4 regions of the Pseudidiomarina xizangensis genome follow, and region 1 is predicted to be linked to each of the others. Evidence: predicted binding sites of a transcription regulator. Region 1 holds the regulator's gene; each other region holds the start of a gene.
The links. Region 1 encodes sigma-54, which starts transcription at its own class of promoters, with help from an activator protein. Its sites were predicted from a motif close to GTTGGCACGNNNNTNGNNT; they were not measured.

Region 1 (4,101 bases):
TTACGTCACTAGTATGCGCGGAGGCTTTGGTGCAGTGCGGGAACTTAGCGACCTCATTTTACTAAGCCAGGGGCAATTGCAATTGCAAGGCGGCGTCAGCTTATGAACCGGCAGCTTAGTTGGATATTAGCGATTATTTTTCTGCTCGGTGCGCTGTTAATCTGGCGTCCATTTGAAACGGACGAAACGACAGCGACCGATCCGCAATTTCGTGAAATCCCTCCGGACTTTATTGCTGAAGGCTTAGCCACTCGCGTGTACAATAGCTCAGGGCAGCTCGAACACCGAATTAATGCAACCAAAATGACGCATTACAGTCCAATTGGATTAACTGAACTAGATCAACCCGTGTACCAGGTTCGTACTGACGGCAAACAAGAAACATGGCAGGTAGTGGCCGAGCAAGGTTCGTTTTACGATGATAAAACACTTGTACTCGAGCGTGGTATTGTAATGACCTATTTGTCGTCTGACGATTATCTTGAGCGCGTTGAAACGAGTTATTTAACTATTGATACGTTGGCAGAAACCATGGTGACGGATCAGCCCGTAACTATTTACGGCAAGAATTTCTTAGTGCGCGGTAACGGCATGTTCGCTGACCTTCGCGCCGAAACATTGGAATTGAATGAGCATGTACAAACTATTTTCACGCACAATCCTTAAACAACTGGTCGGTAACAGCCTGTTGTTACTAAGCGTAATAGTGTGGAGCCCGCTGGCTGCCGCACAAGGAAAAGTCGACTTCAAGCAAGATATCATCATTGACTCAGAGCGCGAGTGGTTTGATATCCAGAATAAAATTGCAATATTTGAAGATAATGCAGTGATTACCCAAGGCACGCTGAAAATCACCGCAGATCATTTAGAAGTAGCGCAACAAGGTGAAAACGGCGTGCGAACCTTTACCGCCGAAGGTTCACCAGCAACTTATCAGCAAGAATTAGAAGACGGCGGCCTGATTCAGGCACAAGCACAAATCATTCGTTACGATGAAACAGCCCAACTGCTTACCTTGTTAGGTGAGGTTAAAGTCACCCAAGCCAACAGCGAAATTCAAGGTAACGAAATCGTTTATAATTTCGGCACGCAGCAGATACGAGCCAGCCGTGGCGATGACAAAAGTGACCGTGTCACCACTATTTTTAAGCCCAACAAAAAGAATAACGATGAGCCAATTAATCGCTGAACACCTCGCTAAGTCATACAAAAAACGTCAGGTCGTAAAAGACGTAAGCCTCACGGTTGAGTCCGGTAAAGTTATTGGCTTACTTGGCCCTAACGGTGCGGGGAAAACCACCACGTTTTACATGATCGTTGGCTTAGCTGGGCACGACAAAGGGCGCATCTTACTAGATGACGAAGATATTTCGTTGTTGCCCATGCATGAACGTGCTCGTAGAGGTATCGGCTATTTGCCCCAGGAGTCTTCGATTTTCCGCAAACTTACCGTCCGTGACAATATCATGGCCATTCTGGAGACACGGAAAGAGCTGGATGCCAACGCTCGAGAAGAGAAAGTCGATAGTCTGCTTGAAGAGTTTCACATCGGCCATATCGCCAACAGTCTTGGTATGAGTTTGTCTGGTGGCGAGCGGCGACGCGTAGAAATTGCCCGCGCTTTGGCTGCCGAACCGGCGTTCATTTTGCTAGACGAGCCCTTTGCCGGTGTTGATCCTATTTCTGTAATCGATATTAAAAAAATCATCGAACACCTGCGTAACCGAGGCATTGGGGTTTTGATTACCGATCACAATGTACGCGAAACCCTCTCGGTTTGTGAGCATGCATATATTGTTAGTCATGGGGAGTTGATTGCAGCGGGCGACGCCCATACTATTCTAAGTAACCAACAGGTGAAAGACGTTTACCTCGGCGAGCAGTTCACCCTGTAAGCGCACAACCGCAACTTTCGGTGGTTACCTATGAAGCAAGGCTTGCAACTCAAATTTAGCCAGCAACTGTCGATGACACCGCAGTTGCAGCATGCTATCCGTTTGCTTCAACTTTCAAGTTTTGAGCTGCAACAAGAAGTTCAGCAAGCGCTCGAGCAGAATCCTCTGCTCGAGCAAGAAGAAATCGACGACCCATTGCGCGAGCATGGCGACGAGATTAACACCGCAGATGTAGAAGAGTGGGATCAAAACTACACCGCTGAGTTAATGGGTGTAGTGGGTCAAAACGATGCTGACTACGACGCCATGACCTTTGGTTGCGGCCATGAGACACTGCATGACCATCTGCGTTGGCAGCTCCAGCTTTCTCACTTTTCTCTCATTGACGAAGAAATTGGCCTGGCTGTTATCGATGCCATCAATCCTGCAGGGTATTTGACCACCTCTATCAGCGAACTGGCCCAGGCACTCGCTGCGCAATTCGATGAACCCATCGAAGAAGATGAAGTTGCTGTGGTGTTAAAGCGCATTCAGCACTTCGACCCGTTCGGCGTGGGCGCTCGTGACGTTAGTGAATGCTTACTACTACAACTACAGCAACTTCCCGAAGACACCGCTTTTTTAGCCGAGGCCAAGCGCGCGGTTGCTGAATACGTCGAACTGCTCGGCCAACGCGATTATCGGTCACTCTCTCGCCACCTAAAACTGAACGAATCGCAATTGACTGAGGTCTTAATGATTATCCAGCAACTGCAACCGCACCCGGGAGAACGCTTTGAGCAGAGTGATGAAGCCTATGTTATCCCTGATGTGGTGGTGCGACAGCAAAATAGTCGCTGGATAGTTGAGCTAAATCCACAAAGTTTGCCTAGACTTAAAGTAAATAGTAGTTACGCTGCACTTATACAGGATGCCAGACCAAGCGACGATATGAGCTACATTCGCCAACATTTACAAGAAGCAAAATGGTTCATTCGCAGCATTGAAAGCCGCAATGAAACTCTGCTGAAAGTCGCGACCTCGATCGTGCAACGTCAGCAAGCATTTTTTGAGCTTGGCGAAGAAGCGATGAAGCCGATGGTACTGGCCGATATCGCTGCAGCCATCGAGATGCACGAATCCACCGTTTCTCGAGTAACATCCCACAAATACATGCATACGCCACGCGGTGTTTTCGAACTGAAATATTTTTTCTCAAGTCAGCTCAGCACCGACCGTGGAGAAGATTGCTCATCTACCGCGATCCGCGCGTTGCTGAAAAAGTTAGTTGCCGCCGAAAATCCCAAAAAGCCATTGAGCGACAGTAAACTCACTAACCTCATGTCGGAACAGGGTATTCAGGTTGCTAGACGGACGATTGCTAAATATCGAGAGGCGCTACAAATACCGCCTTCGAGCCAACGCAAGCGTCTTATTTAAAACTTGGACAAAAGAAGGAAGAAGTTATGCAAATTAATCTGACTGGTCATCATACCGAAATTACTAACGCGCTAAGAGATTATGTCAATACCAAGTTTGCCAAGCTCGAGCGTCATTTTGACCACATAAGTAATGTCCATGTGATTTTAAATGTTGAAAAGTTAACCCAAAAAGCGGAAGCTACGTTGCATGTAAGTGGTGGCGAAATTTTTGCCGAATCCGAGCACGAAGATATGTACGCGGCGATCGATGGTTTGATCAATAAACTCGACCGTCAAGTGATTAAACACAAAGAAAAGATGAAACGTCACTAAATCATGGATTTATCCTCACTGTTAAGCCCAGACTGCACACGTCGTGCAGTCTCGGGCTCAAGTAAAAAGAAAGTTCTCGAACTCATTGGTCAGCTCGCTGCGCCACGTTTATCTGGAACTACAAGTTTCGATGTGTTTGAAAGCCTACTCAATCGCGAGCGGCTTGGCAGCACTGGTATTGGGCTAGGTGTCGCTATTCCGCATGGCCGATTAAGCAGCGCCAACAAACCTGTAGCTATATTGATGACTCTGGCCGAACCGATTGATTTCGATGCCATCGACAATCAACCCGTCGACATTGTTTTTGCCCTGCTGGTGCCTGAAGAAGAACACGAACAGCATTTGCAAACTCTAGCTGCAGTAGCACAACGTCTTAATGATAAGAGCTGTACACGTGCATTGCGTGAAGCTCATGACGATCAGGAGTTGTTCGATCTTTTCACCGAAAACAAATGTGGGTAAGTGATGCAACT
Region 2 (4,101 bases), on a different contig from region 1:
CTGTTGGGCGGCAACGACCTTGGCAACGCCAATGTCGTCGTGTTGATACAGCGTTTGCCGCGGCAGGTTGTGCGTATCAACCACATCATCATCCACCAATGTCAACTTACCGACGCCGCTACCAACAAGGTAGGGTGTGACTGCACATCCCAAACCACCCATACCAATAACCAGCACTTTACTCGCCAAAATACGTTCTTGTCCGTTCAGATCAAAACTTGGCAGCATTACGTGGCGGCTATAGCGCAACAGTTGTTCGCGAGTAAGTTCAGGAAGCGTCATCGGATGGTGTCTCCTGTTGGTGCGAGTCGGCTAAAGGCGGGTGTTCTGGCCGCAGTATCAGCCATATTGCGACAACAAGCATAATTCCGATCACGGTCAGTTTGATAGCAAGGTGAGCCGGACTAAAGCTGAGCATTATGGCGCTACCGGTCATCATAACAATCGCGATGACTTTGGGCTGTCGTTTCACCACACCATAGTGGCGCCAGGCAATAATCTGAGGGCCATATTTTGGATGTGCAAGTAGCTTGGCTTCGAGTACTGGCCAGCCTTTACCGCCTGCCCATGCCGCGATCAGCAGGAAAGGTACGGTGGGCATTATCGGCAGCAATAGCCCGATTAGACCTAGCAGCAGAGCAACAATGGCAATTGTGCGCCACAGCAGAATTCGCAGTATGACAGTCATCTATCTCCCCTCGCGCGCTACTTTAAGCCAAGCCGCTGCGCGAGCTTATGCAGGTTACTTGGGTCGACCTCCAGTATACGTGCCGCCTGGGTCCATTTATAGTCTGCTTGCGTTAATGCGCGCTCGATCAATTGAGTTTGCAGTTGCTGCACGGCATCGCGCAAGTTCATGCTAGTGGTGGTTATGGCTTCGCTGTCGACCGTCAAGCTGGCCGCCGGGGCGTTCGGTAAGTCGAGTAACTCTGGGGCAATACTGACAATGTCGTTGCGCTCAGCGCCTTGGCTTAATGCTTTGATCGCGGCGCGGCTAACAGTATGTTCCAGCTCCCGAACATTGCCGGGCCAATCGTATTGGACCAAGGCGTGCTCGGCGGCCGAGCTCAGACGTAATGCCCGGAGTCCAAGGCGCGCTCGGTTCAATTCAAGAAAATGACCAACCAGTAAGGGAATATCTTCCCGTCGTTCACGTAACGGCGGTATCGGTAACGGGTAAACACTCAGTCGGTGATACAAGTCAGCGCGGAAGTCACCGGTTTTAACTTGTTGTTTCAGATCACGGTTAGTGGCAGCGACAATACGCACGTCTACTTTGTGGCATTTATCGCTGCCGAGACGTTGAATCTCACCATTTTGTAAGGTGCGTAATAACTTTGCCTGAATTGATGCGGGGAGTTCACCGACTTCGTCGAGAAACAAGGTACCGCCGTCAGCACTATCAAATTTCCCGGCACGCTCGGTCGCGGCACCGGAAAACGCGCCTCGGGTATGACCAAAGAGTTCACTTTCCGCCAACGACTCGGGTAGCGCCGCACAATTGACATAAACTAAAGGTTGCTTGCTGCGTGACGACCAACGATGCAGTTGGCGGGCGAACAATTCTTTACCGACCCCAGTTTCGCCGAGTAACAATACTGGCAAGTCAGCGCTAGCAACTACTTCCAACTCCTGCAACACCTGCTGCAATGCGGCGCTATGACCGATGATTTCTGACCCAGTAGAGGTCTCATTCTGCAGGGCAGTCTCACCGTCACGGCGATTATTGCGCAGTGCCCGAATATTTTGTTCAAGCTGCCCCATCCGAATGGCCGCCTCAACTAACAAGCTAGCGCGTTGTAATTCGCGCATGGTCTGCGCATCAAAAGTTCCTGGTTGCAGGGCATCTAAAGTAAGCGCGCCCCAGCACTTACCCTCGACATACAAGGCGATCCCCATACAGTCGTGCACGGCCAGACGCTCGTCTGGGCAGTCTTCAATTAACCCATCGTATGGGTCGGGGAGTTGACTGTCCGGCTCAAACCGTACGGTTTCACGTGCAGTTAATATCGCAGCAAGTCGAGGATGTTGCTCAGTGATAAATCGCCGACCTAGCGCTTCACGTACTAAGCCGATGCCGGCAATTGGTCGCAGTACCTGCTGATCTTGCTGCAATAGCACCACAGCACCGCAGCTGAAATGGCGGCGCAAAGTGGTGACGAGTTTTTGTAAGCGGACAACGGCCGGTAGTTCAGTGACCAGGTCAGCGACCAGGGTTTCAAGTAGTGATGTTTCTTGCATGGTTAAATCAACCCATTTAGGCGGGATGGACCCGTATAATAATGGGTGTAATTTACCATCGGCGAACAAAATTCTATATAAATCAAAGTAGGTAGTTTTGGCACTTAAATTGCAGTTATAAGCAAGAAGTCTATTCATTTTTGTGATTAAGGATGCCGATATGCACCAACAACTGACCGACCAATGGCGTGATGCGCCAACCCAGGACCTGATCCAATTTGTGTTAACGAATTTCCATGAAAAGCACCGTCAGCAATTTCCTGAGCTCATTCAGCTCGCCAGAAAGATTGAAAGCGTGCATAACGACCATGAGGAGTGCCCCGAAGGTTTGGCTGATTTACTTACCGAAATGAGTAACGAATTGGAAAGCCACATGATGAAAGAGGAGCAGATTTTGTTCCCCATGCTTGCGGGCGGTATTTACCCAAGCGGGCCGATCGCCGTGATGGAAGAAGAGCACGGCGAACATGACATCATGATCGCGAAATTAGCGAAGCTGACTCGTGATGGCAAGGCGCCCCGAGGTGCATGTGGAAGCTGGATTATGCTCTACGAAGGGACCCAAGATTTGATTCACGACCTGCAACAGCATATCGCGTTAGAAAACGAAGTTTTATTTCGCGAGCCACAAGCAGTACCGCAGCATGGTAGCGATTTTTGCTGCGGATCGTGTCAGTAATTGTAGATTATGCGGCCAGGGCGCGTAAGCGTTCTGGCTCGGTGATCGCTATAAGTTTATTTTGTATCGCAACCACACCTTCATTCTGAAGTTGCGTCAAAATACGGCTAATGGTTTCCACCGACAAACCCAGGTAATTACCAATATCAGCGCGAGTCATGCTCAAGCGGAATTCGCGGCTTGAAAGGCCACGCTGCTGGAAGCGAGAAGACAATGTCACGAGAAAATTCGCCAATTTCTGCTGCGCCGTATGATGGTTTAAGGTACCGAGCAAGGTCTTGCTGGCAAACAATTCGCCACTCATTATCCGGAGCAGTTGTTTGCGCAGACCAGGCAGATCAGCCGATAATTGATCCAGCGATTGAATTGGAATCTCACACAGCATGGTGGTTTCCAGAGCTTGAGTGTAGCTCCGATGTTTGCCGTCGATGAGGCCGTCGAAGCCAATTAAGTCGCCGGGTAAATGGAAGTCGACAATTTGCTCACAGCCTTGACTGTCTAACGAGTAAGACTTCAACGAGCCTGAGCGAACGGCATATAAATAATTGAATGGTTCGCCGCTATTAATTAGCACATCGCGTTTCTGCAGTGGACGATGACGCTGAATAACGGTATCCAACTTTTCCGTTTGTTCGGGACTTAGCTGATAGGGCAAACACAACGTCGCCATACTACAATTTTGACAATGAATGTGTGAGGTCATTGTTTTCACCACCGATGCTTGATTTGCGTCAATAACGCTTGATGTATCGAAGTATACGCCAGTTGCGGAAAAATTGAACGCATCACGATGGAGTAGAAAAGCATTTACTCTTTAGAGGTAGAAAGCGCACAAAGCTGGGCTCTGTACGCTTTTTTCAGACTTATTATTCTTCAGTTTTCTTCGGTTGTAAGTTGTCACGCACTTCAGAAGCGTCATAACTGTAGTTTGATTCTGGCTGCTCACCGTTACCCATTTTGATATCCAGGGTGACCACAATATCACTATCGGTACGACCGCCAACGTGGATACCGGCACTAAATGCGGTGCGCGGATAATACCGAGTTTCGCAACGAATAGCATTGCAGTAGGTCATCATATCGCCAGACGTCGGGTAAGCGAAGTCTGTGTTACGAACGGTTTCTTTATCCACTTGTGTTTCACGGTGGGTAATAACAAACCAGTCATAGTCATTCTGTAG
Region 3 (4,101 bases), on a different contig from region 1:
TGTCGGCTCTGTAGTCGTCAACCAAGGCAGCGGCCGTGCGTTCGAACCCGGTGTTGGTCGCGAGCTACAATTGGGTCTCAGCATTAATTATCTGTGGTGAGCCAACGATAAAGCGTGCGCCGCGTCACACCTAAAATTTTTGCGGCGCGCTGCTTGTTGCCCTCAGTTTCCGTGAGCACTTGCTGCACGTAACGGTCTTGAACCTCCTGCAGGGTTGGCCAGATCTCACCTTGCTCTGGGGTAACTTGCTGACTGAGACTGCGCTCACGCATGCGACGGGGAAAATGCTCGGACATGATCCATTCACCATCGCAAAAGGTGTAGGCGCGCTCAATAGCATTTTGTAACTCGCGGACATTGCCGGGGAAGTCATACTGTTGCAGCAGCACTTTGGCTTCTGTGGCAAAGCCTAATACTGCTTTATCCTGGCTCGCCCGTAACTGAGCTAAAAAGTGCTGCGCTAATAGCAGAATGTCCTGCTCGCGAGCCCGCAGTGGCGGCACGTCAAGACGAAAGGTTTCGAGCCGATAAAATAAATCTTCACGGAAGCTACCTTCACGCACGCGAGCTTCAAGATCCTGATGGGTCGCCGCTACAATTCTTACATCAACTGCCACTTCCTGATCACTGCCTACCGGGCGCATGGTACCTTCTTGCAGCACGCGCAAAAGTTTCGCCTGCAACGCCAGCGGCATTTCACCAATCTCATCCAGCAGCAAAGTACCGCCATCGGCTTCTTTTAACAAACCTGGCCGAGCCCGTTGCGCGCCAGTAAATGCGCCGGCGGCATGACCGAAAAACTCACTTTCCATTAGTTCCGCCGGAATTCCAGCACAATTTACTGCCAGAAAAGCTTGCTGGTCACGTTTACTCTGCTCATGTAGCGCCCGTGCCACCAGCTCCTTACCGGTACCACTTTCCCCTTGAATAAGCACCGCACCTTCGGCGCCAGCAACCTGCGCAATAGCTTGATAAAGCTGTTGCATGATTGCACTGGCACCAATTAAGCCAGCGGGCCCGCTGGCTGGCTGTTGCGCCGTGCGGTATTGCGCAACCTCACGTTGTAGTTGATGGTAATCGAGCACCCGCTCGACGCTCACCAGCAAATGTTCCAGATCCAAGGGTTTCGTCAAAAAGTCATCAGCCCCCTGTTTCAGCGCATCGACGGCTTGGGAAACCGTGCCAAAAGCTGTTACGAGAATAAATGCTGGCCGCTGCTCGCGTTGCTGCAGCGTCTGTAATAGCTCCATACCGGACAGCCCCGGTAAGCGAATATCGCTGATCACCAACTGGATTTGCTGTTTATTCGCCGCTAGAAAGTCCTCTACGGAAACGAAACTATGTACATGGTAACCAGCACTTTCCAGTTCCTCGTGCAGTAACTCCCGCAAACCCGGATCATCTTCAACAACAGCGACTTCAATGGCTGACATCAGGACTCCTTCGATGTTACATAGGGCAAGGTTACACGGGCTTCACATCCGCCCTCACTGCGATTTTGCAAGGTGAATCGACCGTTATGCGCATCGACAATATGGGCAACAATGGCTAAGCCCAAGCCCGTGCCTTCACCAATTGGTTTGGTAGTCGTGAAGGGTTCCACCAATTGCTCCGCGCTGGTTGACTGTGGCAAGCCCGCGCCATCATCCGCCACCACAATAGTGCATTCGTTGCCAGCTTTGATCTCAACGGAAACCTGCACCAGCTGGGTTGCAGCTTGCATGGCATTACGAAATAAATTGACCAAGGCCAGCTCTAGCCGCGAGCCATCAGCACGGACAACACTATCGCTAGTAGGTAAGGCTAGCTGCAGCCGCGGTCCATCTTCCGTTTGTTCATGCTGCACTGCCTTAGCGGCTTGTTGCACTAGTTTTGTTACGCTTTCGAGCTGTTCATGGCTGATGGGGGTGCGGCTAAAATCGAGAAGTTGCTGCACCAGCCGCGTTAACCGTTCAACTTGACCGCGAATAGCTGTCAGTTGCCGCCGGCTCTCGGCATCAGCATGACGCTCTTGCAAGCGTTTGGCACGACCGGAAATCACCGTCAGGGGCGCACCGAGTTCGTGCGCAACACCACGGGCGAGCTGGCCAATCGCCGCCATTTTTTCGTGTTCGCGCAAACGGGTGTTGATTTCGAGTCGTTGCTGGTGCCGCGTGCGGTAATAACCTACTGCCAGAATACTTATCAGAGCTAAGGCAACAATACTCCACGAAACCCAAGCGATACGCTCGAGGCGAGAGAAGCTTTGCTCAAAGTCTTCCGCCCGACGATTGAGCTGCATAAAGCCTATCAACCGTTCGGCGCGATCATGCACCGGAATAAATTGTGAATAGACATCGCGTCCGGCAACCTCGCGATAGCTGTCACGTTGCTCGCCGGTAAGTACCACTTGCTCGGCCAGCAGGCTTTCGGAGAGATCACTTTCGGTCACACCCGCCGATGCCACCAGCTCACCATTGGTATCGTACACCGAAGCTCCATATACGCGACCGAGTTCAAAAACTGCATCGAGATGCGCTTGTACGCGGGGAATATCATCGCTCAGCAGGGCATCGCTCAAGGGCAAACGTATGGCGCGCCCGACCAACTCAAGGTCATCGCGCAGTCGCTCGTCTTGAAATTCACGTGCCTGCTCCAGTGCCACGCCAATCGCAATACCTGACAACGCCAGCAGCGGTAAGACCAAGTAGAATAAGAAGGCGCGCTGCCAACTTGGGCTGGCAACGCGTTGCAATATGTGTCTTTTTGTCACATTCAACTCCAAAACCTAAGTGACATAAGTATACACTTCCTGTGCTGTATTTTCTAAACCTATATGTTCATCAATAAATTCAGTAGCTTACCTTTAATAAATAGTTGGCACAGCGATTGCAGCTATAGAAGGGAACGTATTTGACGCTTATGTCATTAGAAAAAGACTCAACAAGGAGTTCATAATGAAAAAACTACTACCTACTTTAATTGCCAGTGCAATCTTTGCCACGACCGCGGCAACTGCAGCTCCGGTACAACAGAGCGCACAACAAAATGCCCAGCAAGGCCAAGCCATGCAGCAACAAGCAAAAATTGAAATGACTGACGAATTACTACAAAAGTTCATGGTTGCCATGAATGATGTGCAGAAGGTGAGTCAAAAGTATTCTGAGCAGTTCCAGAACGCTGAAAACGCAGAAGAAGCTCAAGCTATTCAGCAAAAAGCGCAGCAAGAAATGATCGCAGCAGTTACCGGTGCGGGTCTGAACCCAGACGAGTACAACGCCGTTATTCAACGCGTGCAGCAAGATCCACAGTTGCAACAGCGGTTGCAGGAAATGACTGAATAATTACGCTCTGAATAGTTCAACACTTGCACTAAAAACGCCGGCTCTCGCCGGCGTTTCTATTTGCTTTTAGCTGTTACGCGTGGCGTTACTTACTGTTACTTACCCAGCAAGCTTCTTCAACAATTCTCGTGCCACAGCCTCAGACGAAGCAGGGTTTTGCCCTGTAATCAGCTGACCATCTACTACAACAAACGATTGCCAATCGTCGCCTTTTTGGTAGTCAGCACCTAGCTCAATGAGCCTATCTTCTAACAAGAAAGGTACCACCTCGGTAAGGCCAACTCCGGCTTCTTCACTATTGGTAAAGCCACTCACTTTACGGCCTTTCACTAAAGTTTCACCCTGTTGATCTTTAGCATTTACCAGCACTGCTGGCGCATGACACACAGCGCTGACGGGTTTTCCCTGGCGCCAAAACTTTTCAATCAGTTGCAATGAAAGTTCATCATTAACCAAGTCCCATAATGGGCCATGCCCACCTGGATAGAAAACGGCATCAAAGTCATCGGGGTTCACCTCCGTCAGCTTCAATGAAGTGGCAAGCTGGTCTAAGGCATCGCGATCTTCGAACAAGCGAACCGTTGCTGTGGTCTGTGCATCGGCTTGTTCACTGTTGGGATCTATCGGCGGTTGACCTCCCATAGGCGTTGCCACCGCAACCTCCGCGCCAGCGTCCTTAAACGCGTAATAAGGTGCTGCGAATTCTTCTGCCCAGAACCCGGTTTTATGACCGCTATCACCGAGTTTATCGTGTGAGGTCAAAACCATTAAAATTTTC
Region 4 (4,101 bases), on a different contig from region 1:
GGGTACGCTCGCCGTAGAAGAAACCAGCACCGTAAAACAAACCAATGGCAACCACTGAAGCAGTAAACAGTGCAAGCAAATTCTTATCGCCTTTCTGTTTGAAAGCACCAATGACTCCGCGCATCATAAGGACCAGCCAGAACACGATGCCAATGAATTTACCGATCTGCCAAAAACGGCCAAGATCGACGTATTCATAGCCTTGATGGCCCAGCCAGAAGCTTAGATGTGCAGGCATGATTTGCGCGATAGCGAGGAAGCTGCCGATAAAGGTACCAGCGACCACGACAACCAGCGCCCAGAATAAGATGTCGACACCAAGCTTCTGATACTTAGGGTCTTTTCCACCATTGATGATGGGGGCCAAAAATAACCCTGCCGCTAAGAAGCCCGTTGCTATCCAGAATAACGCTGCTTGTATATGCCAGGTGCGAACCAAGCTATAAGGGAACCACTGTGAGATCTCTATGCCGTAGAACTCTTGACCTTCTACAGTGTAGTGAGCGGTAATACCGCCAAGTAACACCTGAAAGGTAAAGAGAGCAACCACAATAAACAGGTATTTGCCTAACGCTTTTTGTGAAGGCGTTAATTTTACCAAGCTAATTGGATCCTGTTTGGGAACTTCTACTCGCTCCTCGTCGTGCTGGCGCAAAAAAGCCCAAGCCCAAATTAAAAAGCCAACACCGGCGATGAGCAAAATAACACTGACAATTGACCAGATGATGTTTTCCGGGCTAGGAGTATTGTCGATCAATGGCTCATGAGGCCAGTTATTGGTATAGGTGATGTCTGCGTCTGGTCGCTCTGTTGCTGCTGCCCACGCGGTCCAGAAGAAAAACTCCGCCATCCGTTCGCGACGTTCAAGTTTTGGCAGGGTGTTTTCTTTCATCGCGTAGCTTTCGCGCGTGCTCTGCAGCTCGGCATCGTCACTAAATAGCCGCACATAATAATCGGCTGTTTGCGCAATGGCCCGGACGCGACGGGCATCTACCACGACCTGATCAGTCACCGCATTGTAGGTATTGGTGCGATACGCTTGCTTGAGCTCGAATTGCAATTGATTTTGCTGTGCAGGAGTTAAATCTTCATATTCTGCGGCGAAGACTTCAGCTGCTGCAATGTTTAGCCAGGCGACGAGCTCACGGTGCAGCCAGTCTGCGGTCCAATCAGGTGCTTGATAAGCACCATGACCCCAAATCGATCCGAGCTGCATGCCGCCCACAGATTGCCAGGCAGTTTGTCCATCAAGAATAGATTCCTCCGTCATCAGCGTCTCTCCGTCTACTGAAACGAATTTCGCAGGAATGGGCGGAGCCTCACGATATACCTCGTTGCCGAAGTACCCCAAAATACCAAACGTAATGGCAAGAACCGCAATCAGCGTCCACCATAGTTTTTTGTAACCAGCCATACATCACCTATTTGTTATTGAGTCTTCATCGGCTGTGTTGCAATTAGCTTGCCAACTTTTAACCTATTGTTTTTTAATAATTTATTATGATGTTTGGGTGTAAATTACCTAGCGCTTAAGACAGTAAAATCGCCCTTTTGGGTTAAATATACCTAGCGCGCTATTTTGTTGATCCAGATCAACGCAAACCTAGCTCCTTGCTCTAGGCTAAAACACAACATCTAGTGTTTTTTATGAGAACCAAACACCATATAGGCGATGTGATGCGATTCAGTGCAAAAGATATTGTATTTCAGGAAGTTCCCGGCGAGGTCGCGCTGGCTTACACCATCACCGGTTGTACCGTTGGTTGTAAGGGCTGCCATAGTGTTGATAGCTGGCCCGCTAATCGCGGTGAATTGTTAACCGTGAAAAACTTTACTGACGAGCTTGATCGCTACGCTGGACTTATCACCGCAGTGTTGTTTTTAGGTGGTGAATGGCATCAAGACAGCTTAATCGAATTATTAGATGTGGCAACGAGGCGAGACCTAAATACCTGCCTCTATACCGGACTAGAAACAGTGCCTGCGCTTATTCAGCGTCGTCTTACTTATCTAAAAACTGGCCCATGGCGGGCAGAACGTGGCGGCTTAACCAGCGCTACCACAAATCAGCGGTTTTACGACCTGCGCACCGGGAAAGTTCTGAATGCTTTGTTCTGCCCCGACTTTCTTGAATGTGAATTAGTGAACTAAAACAGAAGGACAACAACAATGCTGCGCTTACAACCTGAACAAATTGACCACAAAATGAACTTCATCCAGGAGTATCTGCAAGCACAAAATGCTGCGGATGGCTCGAAAATGGATGCCAACGCCAATGTTACGCAGAAGAACATTGCAACCTTAGAAGCTGAGTTAATGAAAGACTTCTTTGTGCAAGTGAATCGCAAGCAAGTGAGTAGCAAAATTGCCGATTTATTTGGCGATCAACTGGCCCAAGAGTATGTTCGGCAAATAGAAGATCATGAAATCTATGTGCACGATGAAACCAGCTTAAAGCCTTACTGTGTCTCGGTAACCATGTATCCATTTTTACGTGATGGATTGACTAAGCTCGGCGGTGAATCACAAGCGCCTAAACATCTTGAAAGTTTCTGTGGCTGTTTCGTGAACTTTGTTTTTGCCGTCAGCTCGCAGTTTGCAGGGGCCGTTGCGACCGTAGAGTTTTTAACCTACTTCGACTACTTTGCGCGGAAAGACTACGGCGATGATTATCTAAATACCCATCGCCATCAAATTCAAAACCATTTGCAACACGTCGTGTATGCGCTGAATCAACCGGCTGCTGCCCGTGGTTACCAGAGTGTGTTCTGGAACATCTCGGTCTACGATAAATTTTACTTTGATAGCATGTTTGGTGAGTTTGTTTTCCCTGATTTCAGCAAACCTGAATGGGAATCTGTCAGTGGTTTGCAAGATTTCTTCATGCAGTGGTTCAATGACGAACGTAAAAAAACGATTCTCACGTTCCCAGTCGTCACTGTGGCAATGCTGACCGAAGACGGTAAGTGTAAAGACCAGAACTTTGCAGAATCCATGGCCGGTGAACTTGCCGATGGCAACTCATTTTTTGTCTACTTGTCAGACAATGCCGACTCGTTAGCTTCATGTTGTCGACTACGTAGCGAAATTAGCGACAATACCTTTTCCTATACCTTAGGTGCTGGTGGCGTCGCTACGGGCTCAATCAATGTCATTACCATCAACATGAATCGCTTGGTGCAAGATGGCCGTGATCTCGCCACAGAAATTGAAAAAATCCAGCAATACCAGGTCGCCTATCGGCGATTGATGGAAGAGTACAAAGCGGCAGGCCTATTGACTGTATATGACGCCGGATTTATCTCGTTGGATAAACAATTCTTGACCATCGGTATCAATGGCATGGTTGAAGCGGCGGAATCACAAGGCATCGAAGCGAGTAACAATCCTGAGTACATTGCTTTTGTGCGTGACCGCCTGAAAGTGATTTATGATGCCAACAAGGCAGCAAAAGCTGAATACGGCTATATGTTCAATACTGAGTTTGTACCGGCGGAAAATCTCGGGGTAAAAAATGCCAAGTGGGACAGAGCAGACGGCTACTTTGTACCTCGTGATTGCTATAACTCGTACTTCTATGTGGTCGAAGACCAACAATCGAATGCATTAGATAAGTTCGTGTTGCATGGCGATGAGTTAATTCAATACCTTGATGGCGGTTCGGCCTTGCATTTAAACCTCGATGAAAAGCTGAACAAGTCGGGTTATTTGGCATTGCTCAATACTGCCGCGCAGACAGGTTGTAACTATTTTTGTATCAACGTCAAAATAACTATTTGCAATGCCTGCGAACATATCGATAAACGCACGCTAAGCGCTTGTTCTCATTGTGGCTCCGCAGATATTGATTACGGCACTCGAGTTATTGGTTACCTGAAGCGTGTTTCAGCCTTTAGTTCAGGCCGTCAACAAGAGCACAATCGCCGTTATTATGAACGTGCTGAGTCTGAGCATGTTGAAGCGTCAGCGCAGCGCGCATGGCGTCAGGCCAGTTAAGCAAAACTACTCCAAAAGAGGGAGCTCAGCTCCCTTTTTTGTTGTATGGGTAATACTGACCAAACGCGTTATCATCTTAGGTTGAATAAACCCAACGAGATTGAC

Region 2: ACQ5ES_RS10705 (hemerythrin domain-containing protein) is a predicted target of sigma-54. The motif match lies at 2,338-2,356, and genes of this name have one in related genera.
Region 3: ACQ5ES_RS10255 (DUF4168 domain-containing protein) is a predicted target of sigma-54. The motif match lies at 2,856-2,874, and genes of this name have one in related genera.
Region 4: ACQ5ES_RS10635 (nitric-oxide reductase large subunit) is a predicted target of sigma-54. The motif match lies at 1,452-1,470, and genes of this name have one in related genera.

The regions. Positions count from the first base shown of each region.
Region 1 is NZ_JBOBQA010000001.1:1,325,561-1,329,661, forward strand. Features, by position in the region: gene kdsC (3-deoxy-manno-octulosonate-8-phosphatase KdsC) at 1-106, shown strand, start outside; gene lptC (LPS export ABC transporter periplasmic protein LptC) at 103-666, shown strand; gene lptA (lipopolysaccharide transport periplasmic protein LptA) at 635-1,189, shown strand; gene lptB (LPS export ABC transporter ATP-binding protein) at 1,170-1,895, shown strand; gene ACQ5ES_RS06445 (RNA polymerase factor sigma-54) at 1,926-3,314, shown strand; gene hpf (ribosome hibernation promoting factor) at 3,341-3,628, shown strand; gene ptsN (PTS IIA-like nitrogen regulatory protein PtsN) at 3,632-4,090, shown strand; gene rapZ (RNase adapter RapZ) at 4,094-4,101, shown strand, end outside.
Region 2 is NZ_JBOBQA010000005.1:68,694-72,794, forward strand. Features, by position in the region: gene ACQ5ES_RS10690 (HesA/MoeB/ThiF family protein) at 1-282, opposite strand, end outside; gene ACQ5ES_RS10695 (YbaN family protein) at 269-688, opposite strand; gene norR (nitric oxide reductase transcriptional regulator NorR) at 706-2,241, opposite strand; gene ACQ5ES_RS10705 (hemerythrin domain-containing protein) at 2,402-2,920, shown strand; gene fnr (fumarate/nitrate reduction transcriptional regulator Fnr) at 2,928-3,656, opposite strand; gene ACQ5ES_RS10715 (CC0125/CC1285 family lipoprotein) at 3,787-4,101, opposite strand, start outside.
Region 3 is NZ_JBOBQA010000004.1:169,874-173,974, reverse strand. Features, by position in the region: gene ACQ5ES_RS10270 (TonB-dependent receptor family protein) at 1-100, shown strand, start outside; gene ACQ5ES_RS10265 (sigma-54-dependent transcriptional regulator) at 84-1,433, opposite strand; gene ACQ5ES_RS10260 (sensor histidine kinase) at 1,433-2,752, opposite strand; gene ACQ5ES_RS10255 (DUF4168 domain-containing protein) at 2,937-3,323, shown strand; gene ACQ5ES_RS10250 (type 1 glutamine amidotransferase domain-containing protein) at 3,423-4,101, opposite strand, start outside.
Region 4 is NZ_JBOBQA010000005.1:54,924-59,024, forward strand. Features, by position in the region: gene ACQ5ES_RS10635 (nitric-oxide reductase large subunit) at 1-1,414, opposite strand, end outside; gene nrdG (anaerobic ribonucleoside-triphosphate reductase activating protein) at 1,648-2,151, shown strand; gene nrdD (anaerobic ribonucleoside-triphosphate reductase) at 2,170-3,996, shown strand.